DNA from 3 places in the Leucobacter sp. NPDC058333 genome. Region 2 is predicted to be linked to each of the others. Evidence: predicted binding sites of a transcription regulator. Region 2 holds the regulator's gene; each other region holds the start of a gene.
The links. The regulator LexA, encoded in region 2, represses DNA repair genes until DNA is damaged. The targets are predictions, from matches to a motif close to TCGAACANNTGTTCGA.
Positions count from the first base shown of each region.

Region 1: the regulator LexA is predicted to act here: its motif matches at 1,821-1,836, upstream of uvrA (excinuclease ABC subunit UvrA).
Region 3: the regulator LexA is predicted to act here: its motif matches at 1,191-1,206, upstream of ruvA (Holliday junction branch migration protein RuvA).

Region 1 covers NZ_JBHXHV010000003.1:213,001-217,743, reverse strand. Annotated here, with positions in the region: gene uvrA (excinuclease ABC subunit UvrA) at 1-1,750, opposite strand, end outside; gene ACFWHR_RS11510 (hypothetical protein) at 1,912-2,547, shown strand; gene ACFWHR_RS11505 (RES family NAD+ phosphorylase) at 2,544-3,224, shown strand; gene ACFWHR_RS11500 (VOC family protein) at 3,249-3,653, shown strand; gene ACFWHR_RS11495 (redoxin family protein) at 3,781-4,722, shown strand.
Region 2 covers NZ_JBHXHV010000001.1:1,366,107-1,370,849, forward strand. Annotated here, with positions in the region: gene ACFWHR_RS06415 (methylenetetrahydrofolate reductase) at 1-511, shown strand, start outside; gene lipA (lipoyl synthase) at 629-1,648, opposite strand; gene lipB (lipoyl(octanoyl) transferase LipB) at 1,645-2,358, opposite strand; gene lexA (transcriptional repressor LexA) at 2,456-3,121, opposite strand; gene ACFWHR_RS06435 (LysM peptidoglycan-binding domain-containing protein) at 3,382-3,786, shown strand; gene ACFWHR_RS06440 (histidinol-phosphate transaminase) at 3,827-4,743, shown strand, end outside.
Region 3 covers NZ_JBHXHV010000003.1:457,915-462,657, reverse strand. Annotated here, with positions in the region: gene leuA (2-isopropylmalate synthase) at 1-1,159, shown strand, start outside; gene ruvA (Holliday junction branch migration protein RuvA) at 1,260-1,892, shown strand; gene ruvB (Holliday junction branch migration DNA helicase RuvB) at 1,889-2,893, shown strand; gene yajC (preprotein translocase subunit YajC) at 3,003-3,509, shown strand; gene secD (protein translocase subunit SecD) at 3,571-4,743, shown strand, end outside.

The sequences.
Region 1 (4,743 bases), on a different contig from region 2:
GCCCCGAGTGGACAACCGAGCCACCCTCGACGCCCGCGCCCGGGCCGATGTCTACGATCCAGTCGGCCGCTTCGATCGTCTCTTCATCGTGCTCGACGACAATCAGCGTGTTGCCGAGGTCACGGAGCTTGATGAGCGTCTCAATGAGGCGCCGATTGTCGCGCTGATGCAGGCCAATGCTGGGCTCATCAAGCACGTAGAGCACGCCCGTCAGCCCCGATCCGATCTGCGTTGCAAGCCGAATGCGCTGCGCCTCGCCGCCCGAGAGTGTGCCCGCGGCGCGCGCCAGCGTCAGGTAGCCCAGGCCGACCTCGATCAAGAAATCAAAGCGGAGGCGGATCTCGCGCAGCACCTGTGCGCCGATTTTCGCTTCACGCTCGGTTAACTCGACCTCGTCGAAGAAGCGCTTGGCGTTCAGCAGGCTGAGTTCGCCGACAGCCGCGATCGACTGACCGTCGACCGTCACCGCGAGCACCTCGGGCTTCAGTCGCTGCCCCTGACAGGCATGGCAGGGTACCTCGCGCAGGAACTCCGACCACCGGTCGCGCTTCGCGTCGGACTCCGCCTCGGCGTACTGACGCTCGATGAACGGGATGACACCCTCGAAGCCAGACGAGTATTTCATCTCGCGACCGAACCGGTTGCGCCAGCGCACGCTCACCTTGAAGTCGTTGCCGTAGAGCACCGCTTGCTGCACCTCATCGCTGAGATCTGACCATGACGACTTCAGCGAGAAGTTGAGATCGTCTGAGAGGCCAACGAGCAGCTTCTCGTAGTACTGATACAGACTTTTGCCCTGACTCGTCCACGGGATAATGACACCCTCGGTGATCGAGAGCTCAGGATCACCGAGTACGAGATCTTCGTCCACAGACATGCTCGTGCCGAGACCCGAGCACGTCGGGCAGGCGCCGAACGGAGCGTTGAACGAGAAAGTGCGCGGCTCAATCTCGGTGAGCTGGACCGGGTGCTGATTCGGGCACGACAACTGCTCGGAAAACTGCTGTACGCGGTCGTCGGCCTTCGCATCACGGTCGATGAAATCAATCGCGACAATGCCACCCGCAAGGCGGAGTGCGGTCTCAAGCGAGTCGGTCAGACGGCCGAGAATGCTGGGGCCAGCGACAAGTCGATCGACCACGACCGAGATGTCGTGCTTCACCTGCTTCTTGAGCTTGGGCGGATCCGAGAGCTGAATCATCTCGCCATCGACGAGCGCACGCGAATAGCCATTGGCCGCGAGATCCTGGAAGAGGTCGACGAACTCCCCCTTTTTCTTCCCCACGACAGGTGCGAGCACCTGGTAGCGCGTGCGCTCTTCAAGACCCATAAGACGATCGGCGATCTGCTGCACGGTCTGCGATTCAATGCGCTCGCCGCACACTGCACAGTGCGGCACACCGATGCGCGCCCACAGCAGTCGCATGTAGTCGTAGATTTCAGTGATCGTGCCCACGGTCGAGCGCGGGTTTCGGTTCGTCGACTTCTGGTCAATGGAGACCGCCGGGCTGAGCCCCTCGATGAAGTCGACGTCTGGCCGATCCACCTGCCCAAGAAACTGACGCGCGTATGCACTCAGGGATTCAACGTACCGTCGCTGGCCCTCAGCGAAAATAGTGTCGAACGCGAGGCTCGACTTGCCACTCCCGGAGAGGCCAGTGAACACCACCATCGAGTCGCGCGGAATCGCGATATCGATGTTCTTGAGGTTGTGCACGCGAGCGCCCTGCACGCTGATTTGGGAGTGCATTGCGGAGGAACGGATGGGGGTCGTGGTCTTCGAAGTCACTGCTCCATAGTACGCGCTCGCTACAACATATTCGAACATACCTACGATATTTTCGCCACCAGCGCACTGGACTCGCAGCCACTATCGAGTACTATTGGTGTAAGCAATCGAAAGGGCAGATCATGTCACTCGCGCAACTAAATCCCCGACGACCCACTCAGGCAGGCACGGTCGGCGATGCTGCACGGGACAGGCTCGTATCGATCGTGACGCACCTCGACGGCGATCGTCTGGAATCTGCAGAAGAACTGCTCGCGGGCATCCTCGCCCATCAGCAGGCCGACACTCGAACACTGACCGGTGCAGAGGTGAGTGCGCTCGCCAGATTTGGCGCGACCGAACACGAGTTGCGTGCGCCGAGCGCCCTCCCCGCCACGACACGGGGGGTGCTCGCGAATCAAAGCTTGGCTGCGCGCAGCGCAACCGTCACGGAGGCCGCAGAGCTCCTTGGGGTTACTCCCGCGCGCATTCGCCAGCGGTGCGCCGCAGGAACATTGATCGCCCAGCGCACGAGTGACGGGTGGCATCTTCCCCGTTTCCAGTTCCCCGAGGATCGCGAGCTGCGCGGGTGGGCAACGGTGGCACGCGCCATTCCACGCGGAACTCCGGTGTTGCTGGCTGAGCGCGTGCTCACCTCCCCCGCGCCCGCGCTTCGCAGCGGCGGCGAAGAGCTTGCCCCGTTCGACTGGCTCGTGCAGGGCGGTGACGCGGCCGCGGCGGCGAGGGCGGTCGATGACGCACTGCACCGGCTGCCATGAGCGAGCGACTGCCGGCGCCAGATACTTCGCGATTCCCCGACCTTGCATCGGACGCAAGCTGGGTGCGGGAGCTCGCCACCGGAACAGGGTTCGCGCGCATTTTTAAGGCCGGCGGCCCGCACCCCGCGGCGTGGTACGACTTTCGAACGTACGGCCCGGTCGACGCCCGGTTTGATCCCCACCCCGAGCCGCCGGGAGACTACCCGGAGTGCGGCGTCATGTATGCCGCCCTTGAGTCGCGCGCTACTACGAGCACCGGCGGCGACCCCCTCGCCGCATTCGCCGCGTGCCTGCTCGAAGTCTTCCAGTCCACAAGGATCGTGCGTCGCGGTGACGACGATTCGACGCTGGTGATCTTCGAGAATGCGCGGCCCCTGCGATTACTCGACCTCAGCGACAGCGACTGGATCACCGTTGCGGGCGGCAACGCTGCAATTTCTTCCGGTGACCACTCGGATGCTCGCTCGTGGGCGCGCGCAATCCACGCCCACTATCCCGAACTCGACGGCATCGTATCGGCGTCTTCGGTCGTGCCTACCGCTCGCGTCGTCGCACTCTGGTCGACCGCAGCGGATGCACTCCCACGGCACCCCCTCGCGCGGTTACGCCTCGACCGTGATGAACTCACTGGCATCATCGACCGAATCGCCGACCGGTACGGGTACGTGGTGTTGTAACCGCCCGCGACGTACGCTGATGCCATGACTCTGAACTTTGACTTCATTGGGATTGTGACCGCGGATCTTGGCGCGTCCCTCGCCTTCTATCGCTCGCTGGGTATCGACATTCCGCAGGGCCTCGACGACGAGGCGCACGTCGAGGCGGTGCTGCCGAACGGCATGAAGCTCGCCTGGGATCCGGTGTCGACCATGGCCGGCTTCATTCCCGGCTACGAGCTCCCGACGGGCGAGAACCGCATCGCGTTCGCGTGCAGCGCGGCGACGCCGGCCGAAGTCGACGAGGCGTATGCGGCCATCACCGCCGAACACCCCGACTCTTCCGGTACGGCGCCGTGGGATACGCCGTGGGGCCAACGGTACGCCACGGTGCGCGACCCGGACGGCAACACGGTCGACCTGTACGCTCCGCTCGCGACCGACGACTGAGTCGCGAGCGGTATCGGTGCGGCCGCACAGCAGTAGTCGCTCCGCTGCCGACACTGCTTGAGCTTGAGCCTGAGCTTGACCTTGCCCCTTCGGGCAAGGTTTAGCCTCGTGCGTGGAGGGAGGCGAGATGCAAATCAGTGAGCTTGCGAAACGCTCGGGTGTCACCGTTAAGGCCGTGCGGTACTACGAGGGGCTCGGCCTGATCGCACCGAACAGACTGCGCAATGGGTACCGAGATTACAACGAGGGCCATGTGCGCATCTGCGTGGAAATCCGTGAGCTCGCCGCGACTGGAATCACTGCGCGACGCGCAGCCCCGTTTGTGGAGTGCCTGCAGCTTGGACACGAGCACGGCGATGACTGTGTCGGGTCACTGGTTACCTACCGAGACGGCATCGCCGAAATCGATCGCATGCTCGCCAAGCTCCATATCCGTCGCGCCGAGCTAGCAGCACGCTTGCACGCGGGCGCGAACCGCACCCAGACGAAGGACGACACAGTGAACGACTATTCCATGCTCCCCGAGGGACTCCCCGTACCGGCCGACGACGGTGCGGCGGATCATCTGCCAGGCACGACGGTTCCGTCACTCCACCTGCACTCCACTGACGGTCAGACGACGGACCTGGGAAATCTCGGCTCCGGGCGCGCGGTGCTGTATTTCTACCCGCTCACGGGGAGGCCAGGCGTTGACCTGCCGGATGGCTGGGATGCGATTCCGGGCGCTCGCGGCTGCACGACCGAAGCGTGCGATTTTCGCGATCATCACGACGAACTCCGCGCCGCTGGCGTCGCGACGGTGTTCGGCGTCTCGAACCAGGAATCCGACTATCAGCGAGAGGTCGTCGAGCGACTGCGGCTCCCCTTCACGATGCTGTCGGACCCGCGGTTTCAGGTGGCGGAGGCACTCGCGCTGCCGACGTTCTCTGCGCCCGGGCATGCGCGCCTGTACTCGCGTCTCACCCTCATTGTGCGAGACGGCAAGGTTGAGCACGTGTTCTACCCGATTTTTCCGCCGAATACGCACGCGCAGCAGGTGTTGGAGTGGTTGCGCGCGAATCCCGCCTAGCTCGGCGCGGATCGCGCGCAA
Region 2 (4,743 bases):
GGTGCAGCTTATTTCGGAGGCTCGTGCCGAGCGACCAGCGTTCACGAGCGTCGGTCGCACGGCAGTAGCCGCGTACCCGAACGGCCACCCGCTTTCGCGGTCTCGCTCCGAAGACCTCGACTGGCTTGTCGCCAAGCAGGAGGCGGGGGCGAACCTCGCAATCACTCAGCTCTTCTTCCACGCCGACGACTATCTATCGTTCGTCGACGATGCGGGGAAGGCAGGGCTGACTATTCCCGTGCTGCCCGGCTTAATGCCGGTCGCGACGAGCGCGCAACTGCGCAAGGTCGCGTCTCTCGCTGGCCAGGCAGCCCCCGCGGATCTCGCGCGCGAGCTCGAGGCTGAAGGTGGCTATGCGCCCGAACTCGGCGTCGAACACACCGTAGCCCTGGCGAGCGAGTTGCTGGCGGGAGGTGCCCCGTCGGTGCACCTGTACACCTTTAATCGGCACGAGCAGGTACTGGCGGTGCTGCGCGAGCTGAATCTACTGACGCCTGATCCGGTGCGCTGAGCAGTGTTCGGGCTCAGCTCGAGATGCGCTTGAACCGAGTTCGGGATGAGCTTAGGTTGAGCTCGATCTGGAAGCGGCGAGCGGTGCTTGTGCTCGCTCGCCGCTCGCCGATCTCAGCTACACCGCCTGCGGGAACGAGTTCGCAGAGCGTTCCGTGAGGTGCGCGAGCGTCTCGGGTATCGGGCGCCCCTGCGCCAGCATTGTTTGCGCCCACAACCGACCAGCGCGATACGACGATCGCACGAGCGGGCCAGCGAGTACCCCGGAGAACCCCATTTCCTCTGCTTCAAGTTGCAACTCCGTAAATTCCTCCGGTCGCACCCAGCGGTCGATGGGGTGGTGCAAGGTCGACGGACGCAGATACTGCGTGAGTGTCAAGATGTCGCAGCCCGAGTCGCGAAGCTCTCGCATGGTGTCGGTGACCTCAGTGCGGGTCTCGCCCATCCCCAAAATGAGGTTTGACTTGGTCACCATGTCGGAGCGTCGCGCAAGCGCGATGACGTCGAGGGACCGTTCATAGCGGAAACCCGGCCGAATGCTGCGGAAAATGCGCGGTACCGTTTCGAGATTGTGCGCAAAGACCTGCGGTCCTGCCTCGAAGACTTGTGCGAGGTCTTCCGGGCGGCCCCCAAGGTCGTCGGCGAGGACCTCGACGCCTGAACCCGGGTTCAACGCGTTGATCTGACGGATGGTCTCGGCGTAGAGCCAGGCTCCGGTGTCGGGGAGATCGTCGCGAGTCACGCCGGTGATGGTCGCGTACTTGAGGCCCATCGTGCGCACCGACTCGGCAACTCGGCGCGGTTCATCACGATCGAGCGGAAGCGGCTTGCCGCTGGCGATCATGCAGAAGTCACAGCGACGGGTGCAGATCGAACCGCCGATGAGGAATGTCGCCTCGCGGTCTTCCCAGCACTCGAATACGTTGGGGCACCCGGCTTCCTGGCATACCGTGTGCAGACCTTCCTTGGCGACGAGATCGCGCACTTCGCGGTACTCGGGGCCGAGGCGGGCGCGCGTCTTGATCCACGATGGCTTTTTTTCAATTGGGGTCTCAGCGTTGCGGGACTCGATGCGCAGCAGTTTGCGGCCCTCCGGCTCCGGTCGAGTTCCGGTTGAGGGGAGGCGCTGCGCGCTCATGCGATGACCCCTTCGAGAGTAGCCTCGAGGCGACTCTGCAGGGGCTCCGCGACCTGCGCTGGCGTGATGGTGCGGCCGGCGATCTCGCTCAAAGTGGTGACTCCCGCGTCTCTGATGCCACACGGCACGAAGTTCAAAAACGGGGCTGGATCATTGCTGCAGTTAATTGCCAGCCCGTGTGTGATTACTCCTGCCTTGGCGTGTAGGCCGATCTGCGCGACCTTGGCGAGCTGGCCGTCTGCAGCGTCTGCCCACACGCCGGACCGGCCCTCAACGCGTCGACCGGAGAGGCCGAACTCGGCCATCACATCGATGATCGTCTCCTCGAGCGCGCGCACGAGATCGACAACGCCCACCTGTGGGCGCAGACGCACGATGGGGTAGGCCACGAGTTGACCCGGCCCATGCCAGGTGACGCGCCCGCCGCGATCGACGGGCACCACAGGTGTGCCGTCGCTTGGATACTCGTCTGGATCGGATCGCCTGCCAGCCGTGTACACCGGGAGGTGTTCGAGCAGCAGGATCGTTCCGAGCTGAGAGCCGCCCTCGAGGCGTGCTGCGGCCTCGGCCTGCAGTGCCAGGCCGTGCTCGTATGGCACGAAGTCGGGGGCGAAACCCACGGATCGGGATTCCACTCGGGATGGGGGCTGCGGCTGTCCGAGCTGCGGCGAGGAGGCTCGCACTGCAGGTGCATCGTCGGTGCTGATCATGCTCCCAGGCTAGTTGGACGCGATCAAACAAATCAAGTCCCGTAAAAAAGCCGCGCTCGACGGATGGTCTGAGCGCGGCTTCCTGGAGTGCCGGGCGCTACACCGAGCGGAACACAGCGACAACTCGCCCGAGCACTTCAGCGTGATCACCGAGGATGGGCTCGAAGGCGCTATTGCGGGGAAGCAACCAAGTGTGTCCGTCTCGCCGACGGAACACCTTTACGGTTGCCTCGCCGTCGAGCATTGCGGCGACGATGTCGCCGTTCTCTGCCTCTCGCTGCTGGCGGATAACGACGAAATCGCCGTCGCAGATGGCGGCGTCGATCATAGATTCGCCGACTACGCGCAGCATAAACAGCTGGCCGTCTCCGACTAGCTGTCGGGGGAGTGGCACAATCTCTTCGACCTGCTGGTCGGCGGTGATGGGAACGCCAGCAGCAATCTGGCCGACAAGCGGCACGAACGCTGCTTCGACGGGCTGCTGTGCGGGGGCGTCGCTGATCGCGCTGGCCGTCGACGCGAGCTCGACCAGGATCTCAAGTGCACGGGGACGGTTCGGGTCGCGGCGGATGTAGCCGCCGAGCTCCAGGCGACTGAGCTGGTGCGTGACGCTCGAAAGGGAAGAGAGACCAACGGCGTCGCCGATCTCGCGCATGCTCGGCGGGTAGCCGCGGCTTTCCACCGAACGGGCGATGTACTCGAGAATCGCCTGTTGCTTCTCACTCAGGGGCTTCGTGGATCGGGGCGCAGCTGCATTGCTCATCGCTGGTCCTTTCTAGCCCGAAGGCGGTGCGGGATTGTCGCGATCCATGAATGTCGGTGGTTGCTGATTCAGTGATCCCGTTGACCGAAACCCTAGCCGCGGTATTCGAACACTGGCAAACACGTGTTCGAGTGTCGCGAAAAAAATCGAAACATATCTTCGATTAATCCCTTGCGGTTTCGAATCATCGTATATATATTCGAAACAGATGTTCGCACGGGTGGGAAATCCGAGGGCATCCGAACAGAAGGGAAGTCATCATGAGCGCATCAGCGGTTCTGAGTCAGGATTCACGAGAGATCACCGTGTCGACGGGATCGATCCGCCTGACTCGTCGCGGGCGCATCGTGTTTGGTGCCTTCGCGACTGTCTTGGTCGCGGCCCTTCTCGCGCTCGTGGCGGCGTTCGCTGCGCCCGAAGCGATGGCCTCGGCCCACGGGTCGAACGGGCAGCAGTTCGAGTACGTCGTGGTGCAGCCCGGCTCATCGCTCTGGTCGCTCGCGACCGACCTTGATCCCGCCGCAGACCCACGTGATCTCGTTACTGAAATTGTGCAGCTGAATCAGCTGAACGATTCGTCAGTGCAGGCGGGCGATGCGATCGCGGTTCCGCTGCGATACTCAGACAACCCGATCGTTGTATCCGGAGATGACCTCGGCGTGTAGCTCAGTTCCGGCTCGCCGGTCGCGGCTTTAGACTGGTGAAGTGACCAGCCTGAGCGATCTTCCTCTCCGCGACAACCTTGTCGGCCAGCAGCCGTACGGTGCCCCTCAAGACACCGTGGCTGTGCGCTTGAACGTCAACGAGAACACGCATCCGATTCCTGAAGAGGTTGCGATTGACATCGTGCAATCGCTCGCACACGCGGTCACGGGAGTGAATCGGTACCCCGATCGAGAGTTCGTGGAGCTTCGCACCTCCCTTGCGGCGTACCTGGGTCACGGCCTCGCCGCTGAACAGGTTTGGGCGGCGAACGGCTCGAACGAGGTGCTGCAGCAGGTGCTGCAGGCGTTCGGGGGGCCTGGGCGGTCGCTGCTGAGTTTTACGCCGACCTATTCGATGTACCCGCTGCTTGCCGCTGGGACCGACACTGACTGGATTCCCGTCGAGCGTCCTGATGATTACGTCCTCACGACCGAGTCGGTGGTTGAAGCGCTGCGAGAGCACCAGCCGGACATTGCCATACTGTGCGGGCCGAACAACCCAACAGGAACCACGCTTGACTCAGAGGTGATTCTCGCAGCCTATGACGCCTTCGACGGCATATTGATCGTCGACGAGGCCTATCAAGAATTCGACGCCGAACACGAAAGTGCTGTCGCACTGCTCCCCGGGCGACACAGGTTGCTCGTGTCGCGCACGATGAGCAAGGCGTTTGCATTTGCGGGCGTGCGGCTCGGCTACCTTGCTGCAGACGCCGCCATCATCGACGCGCTTCGGCTCGTCCGTCTGCCGTATCACCTCTCGGCGCTCACGCAGGCCGCGGCGACCGCTGCGCTGCGGCACGCTGAGGCGATGCTCGCCACGGTCGCTGATATTCGCGGGCAGCGCGATCGTATCGCTGAGGCCCTCACGGGTCTTGGCTACGTAGTGCACCCCTCTGGCGCGAACTTCCTGTTGGT
Region 3 (4,743 bases), on a different contig from region 2:
TGAGGTGCTCGAACCGACGCCAGAGCGCAAGGTAATCATCAACCTGCCGGCCACCGTCGAGATGGCAACCCCGAATGTGTACGCCGACTCGATCGAGTGGATGAGCCGGCACTTGAACCACCGTGAGAACGTCATTCTGTCGCTCCACCCGCACAATGACCGGGGCACCGCGGTCGCCGCTGCCGAACTCGGCTACCAGGCCGGCGCTGATCGCATCGAGGGCTGCTTGTTCGGAAATGGCGAGCGCACGGGCAACGTTGATCTCATCGCGCTGGGCATCAACCTCTTCACGCAGGGCATCGACCCGCAGATCGACTTCTCGCGTCTCGACGAGGTGCGTCGCACCGCCGAGTATTGCAACCAGTTGCGAGTACCCGAGCGTAGCCCGTGGGCCGGCGACCTGGTGTACACGGCGTTCTCGGGATCGCATCAAGACGCGATCAAAAAGGGCTTCGAACGGATGTCGCAAGACGCCGAAGCGGCGGGCAAGACCGTGGACGACATAGAGTGGGCAGTGCCGTATCTGCCCGTTGACCCAAAGGACCTGGGTCGGTCGTACGAGGCCGTGATTCGCGTCAACTCCCAGTCAGGCAAGGGTGGGGTGGCGTATCTGCTGAAGACCGATCATCATCTTGACCTGCCACGCCGCCTGCAGATCGAGTTCAGCTCGGTTGTGCAGAGCGTCACCGATTCCTCCGGTGGCGAGGTCTCGAGCGATGAGATCTGGCGCATCTTCCAGGACGAATACCTGCCGTCCCAGGTCGAGGATGCCGAGCGCTGGGGGCGGTACGAGATCTTCCGCACGACGGCGACGAGTGCCGGCGACGGCGTGACCGAACTCACGGTCGACTACCGAGTCGGCGCCGACGACCAGCAGATCACGGCGCGCGGCAACGGTCCGGTCGACGCCTTCATCAGCGCCCTGAACGAGGCTGGCCACGCGGTCACGCTATTCGACTACGTCGAACACGCGATGAGCTCGGGCGGCGACGCGGTCGCCGCATCGTACGTGGATCTCGAGGTTGACGGCCAGCGGCTGTGGGGCGTGGGTATAGACGCCGACACGAGCCGAGCGACGCTTGAGGCAATCATCAGCTCCGTGAACCGTGCGATCCGTAACGGCCAGCGCGAGGTTCAGGCAGCGACCGTAGACGCGTAGCGGCGGTTGGCAACAGCGCGCCACATCGATTTCGTACATATGTTCGAATTTTCGGTGTGGCGCTGCTGTGTTTGGAGCTCCGATCTTCTAGGGTGAACGTGTGATTGCTTCGATTCGCGGGCCAGTGCTCGCTGCGGGTGCTGGTTGGGTCGTCGTGGAGCTCGGAGGGCTCGGCATGCGTGTCGAGGTGCCGAGCGGACGCGTCGCGCAAGCCGTGCCGGGTGACGTTGTTCGGCTGCACACGTCGCTTGTGGTTCGCGAAGACTCGCTGACGCTGTTCGGATTTTCGACGGAGCCGGAACTCGCGGTGTTTGGCCACCTCATCGCCGTCTCGGGAGTAGGCCCGCGCAGCGCGCTCGGAGTACTTTCGGCGCTCACGCCCTCGGAGATCGCCGGGGCTGTGACGAACGATGACGATAAGCCCTTCCGTAAAGTGTCGGGAATCGGGCCGAAGACGGCGAAGCTCATCACGCTTTCGCTCGCGGGCAAACTCACCGAACTTGATCTCGGAGACGACGCTTCGGTCGCGGCCGTTGCGCCCGCTGACGCCCTGGCAGACGGCGTCAGCCAGGGCCTCGTTGGGCTCGGCTGGGGCGAGTCGGACGCGCAACAGGCGGTGCAAGACGCTCGCGACGCTGGTGCACCCGAAGACAGCGCCGGTCTGCTGCGGGCAGCGCTTGCGCTGTTGCAGGCGAGCCGCAGCGGCGGCCGCGGTTCTCGGAGCGGGCGATGACGGGCGAGCTTTCGGCCCAGGCAACGGCTTCGGAACAGGGGTACGAGGGCGCACTGCGGCCAGCGACCCTCGCCGAGTTTGTCGGTCAGTCCAAGGTGCGCCGGCAACTCGGGCTACTGCTTGACGCTGCAACCATGCGACGCCACACTCCCGACCACATCTTGCTGGCGGGACCTCCCGGGCTCGGAAAGACCACGCTGTCGATGATCGTCGCTGCAGAACTCGACAAACCCCTGCATCAGACCTCCGGGCCTGCCATTCAGCACGCGGGCGATCTTGCCGCTGTGCTTTCGGCATTAACCCCCGGTGAAGTGCTCTTCATTGACGAGATCCATCGCATGGCGCGCAGTGCCGAAGAGATGCTCTATCTCGCGATGGAAGACTTCAAAGTCGACATCATGGTGGGTAAGGGCGCAGGCGCGACCTCGGTTCCGCTCGATCTTTCGCCGTTCACGCTTGTGGGCGCCACCACCCGCGCGGGACTACTCCCGAACCCGCTGCGCGACCGCTTCGGGTTCACCGCGCACCTGGAGTTTTACGCTGATGATGAGCTCGCGAGCGTCGTTAGACGCGCGGCCGGGCTGATTGACTTCGCGCTGTCCGAGAGTGGCGTCGATGAGATCGCGCGGCGATCACGCGGCACACCGCGAATCGCGAACCGGCTGCTGCGGCGCGTGCGTGACTACGGTCTCGTGCACGACGTCGCTGGGAACACCGAAACCGTGCAGGCCGCGCTGTCGCTGTACGACGTCGATCACCACGGACTCGACCGGCTTGATCGCGAGGTATTGCGGGCGGTCGTAGAGCGCTTCAACGGTGGCCCTGTCGGCTTGTCGACACTCGCGGTGTCCGTGGGCGAGGAAGCCGAGACGATCGAAGCGGTTGTCGAGCCGTTCCTCGTGCGTACCGGGCTGCTGTCGCGCACGCCTCGCGGACGCGTCGCGACGCGGCTCGGCTGGGAGCACATCGGTGCGGTGCCGCCAGCGGCGCCGGCACCGTAGTCTGAAGTTGTAACTTGGCGCGGTCGGGAGCATTCACAGCGGCAACCCGTTAAACTGGTCCAATCTGTGTCTCACGAGAGGCGCACGTTCGCCTGTTGAAAGGACCACTGTGGCTCTGGACCCGATCACTATTGTGATGTTTGCGCTGATCGCGCTGTTGATCTTCTTCATGTTCCGGAACGGCAAGAAGCGGCAGGCTGCTCAGCAAGAGCTGCAGAGCAGCGTCCGCCCAGGTGCTGAGGTCATGCTGCAGTCTGGCATCTTCGGAACGATCGATTCGATCGATGAGGAGAACAACAAGGTCACGCTGCGCAGCGGTTCGTCGACACTCGTGGTGCACCGCAACGCGGTCACTCAGGTCGTCACGCCGTCTGACGCTCCCGTCGAAGACGCCGCCCCTGAGCTCGCTCCCGACGACGATCCTGCGTTCGGCGAGCGTCTCGGCGCAGCCGGTGCTGCGGGCACCGCTGCCGCGCCGGCAAGCGACGCCGCGCCGCTCGACGGCTCGAACGACGTGCACAACGATCCGTTCACTGCTGAAGTCGATCCGAGCCGCGATGGCGGCGACAACACCGACGTCGATGAGCAGGGAAACGGTTCAGCCCCTAAGGCTTGATCCCGTGGCCGCGGTTTCGACCGCGGCCACACCCTCTCCCGTTTAGAGAAAGCAGTCTGTCTTGGCGTCTTCACCCGCCGTCCGGAGGGCCCGTCGTTCCCTCATTTTCCTGTTGGTCTTCATCGTCGGGCTCGCCGGTTTGATCACGTATGGCGTCATGAGAAGCGACGCCACTTGGACCCCGAAACTTGCGCTTGATCTGCAGGGCGGAACGCAGATTCTGCTCGCCGCCGAGCAGACCGATGGCGAAGCCGTCGCCGGCGATCAACTGCAGCAAGCGGTCTCCATCATTCGCCAGCGCGTCGACGCTGCGGGCGTCTCCGAGGCCGAGATCACGACGCAGGGCAATCAGCACATCTCCGTGTCGATTCCTGGCAAGGCCGACGAGGCCACGCTGCAACGCATTGAGGCTTCAGCGAAACTCGACTTCCGCCCCGTGTTGACGTATGGCATCGGTGCGAAGCTCGATTCAGCGACGACGGACGACAAGGCCGACGACACGGCAAAGACCGATGCTGAGACCAAGGCTGAGTCAGAGGCAAAGGCGAAGGCCGATGCGGCCGCTGCGAGCGACGAAAACCTCGACCCTGAGAAGATTCCCGACAGTGCGGGGGACCTCGCCTGGATCACTCCGGCACTCCAGGCCAAGTTCGACGCATTCACCTGCGACTCGGACTCGGCGCTCGACGCGGGGGATGCGCCCGCCGACCGCCCGCTCATCACCTGTGACGACAGCGGCGCCGCGAAGTACATTCTGGGCCCGGTTGAGCTCGATGGCTCCGTCATCACCGACGCAACTGCGCAGGTCGGTACGACCTCCACCGGTGCGTCGACCGGTGAGTGGGTCGTTCAGATCATTATGAACAAGAAGGGCACCGAGACCTTCGGCAAGATCAGCACGCGGCTCTTTGGAGCCGCTGAGCCGCAAAACCAGTTCGCGTTCGTACTCGATGGTCGTGTGCTCTCGGCGCCGACAATGCAGGCACAGATTCTCGACGGACGCCCCTCCATCAGCGGCCAGTTCACGCAGGAGTCGGCAGCTGCGCTCGCCGATCAGCTGAAGTTCGGCGCGCTGCCCATCGACTTCACCGTGCAGAGCCAGGAAGATATCTCGGCAACTCTCGGTACGAGCCAGCTCGCCGCGGGCCTGCTCGCGGGCCTGATCGGCTTGTTGCTCGTCGTCGTGTACTCGGCATTCCAGTACCGCGCCCTTGGTTCGCTGACGATCGCCTCA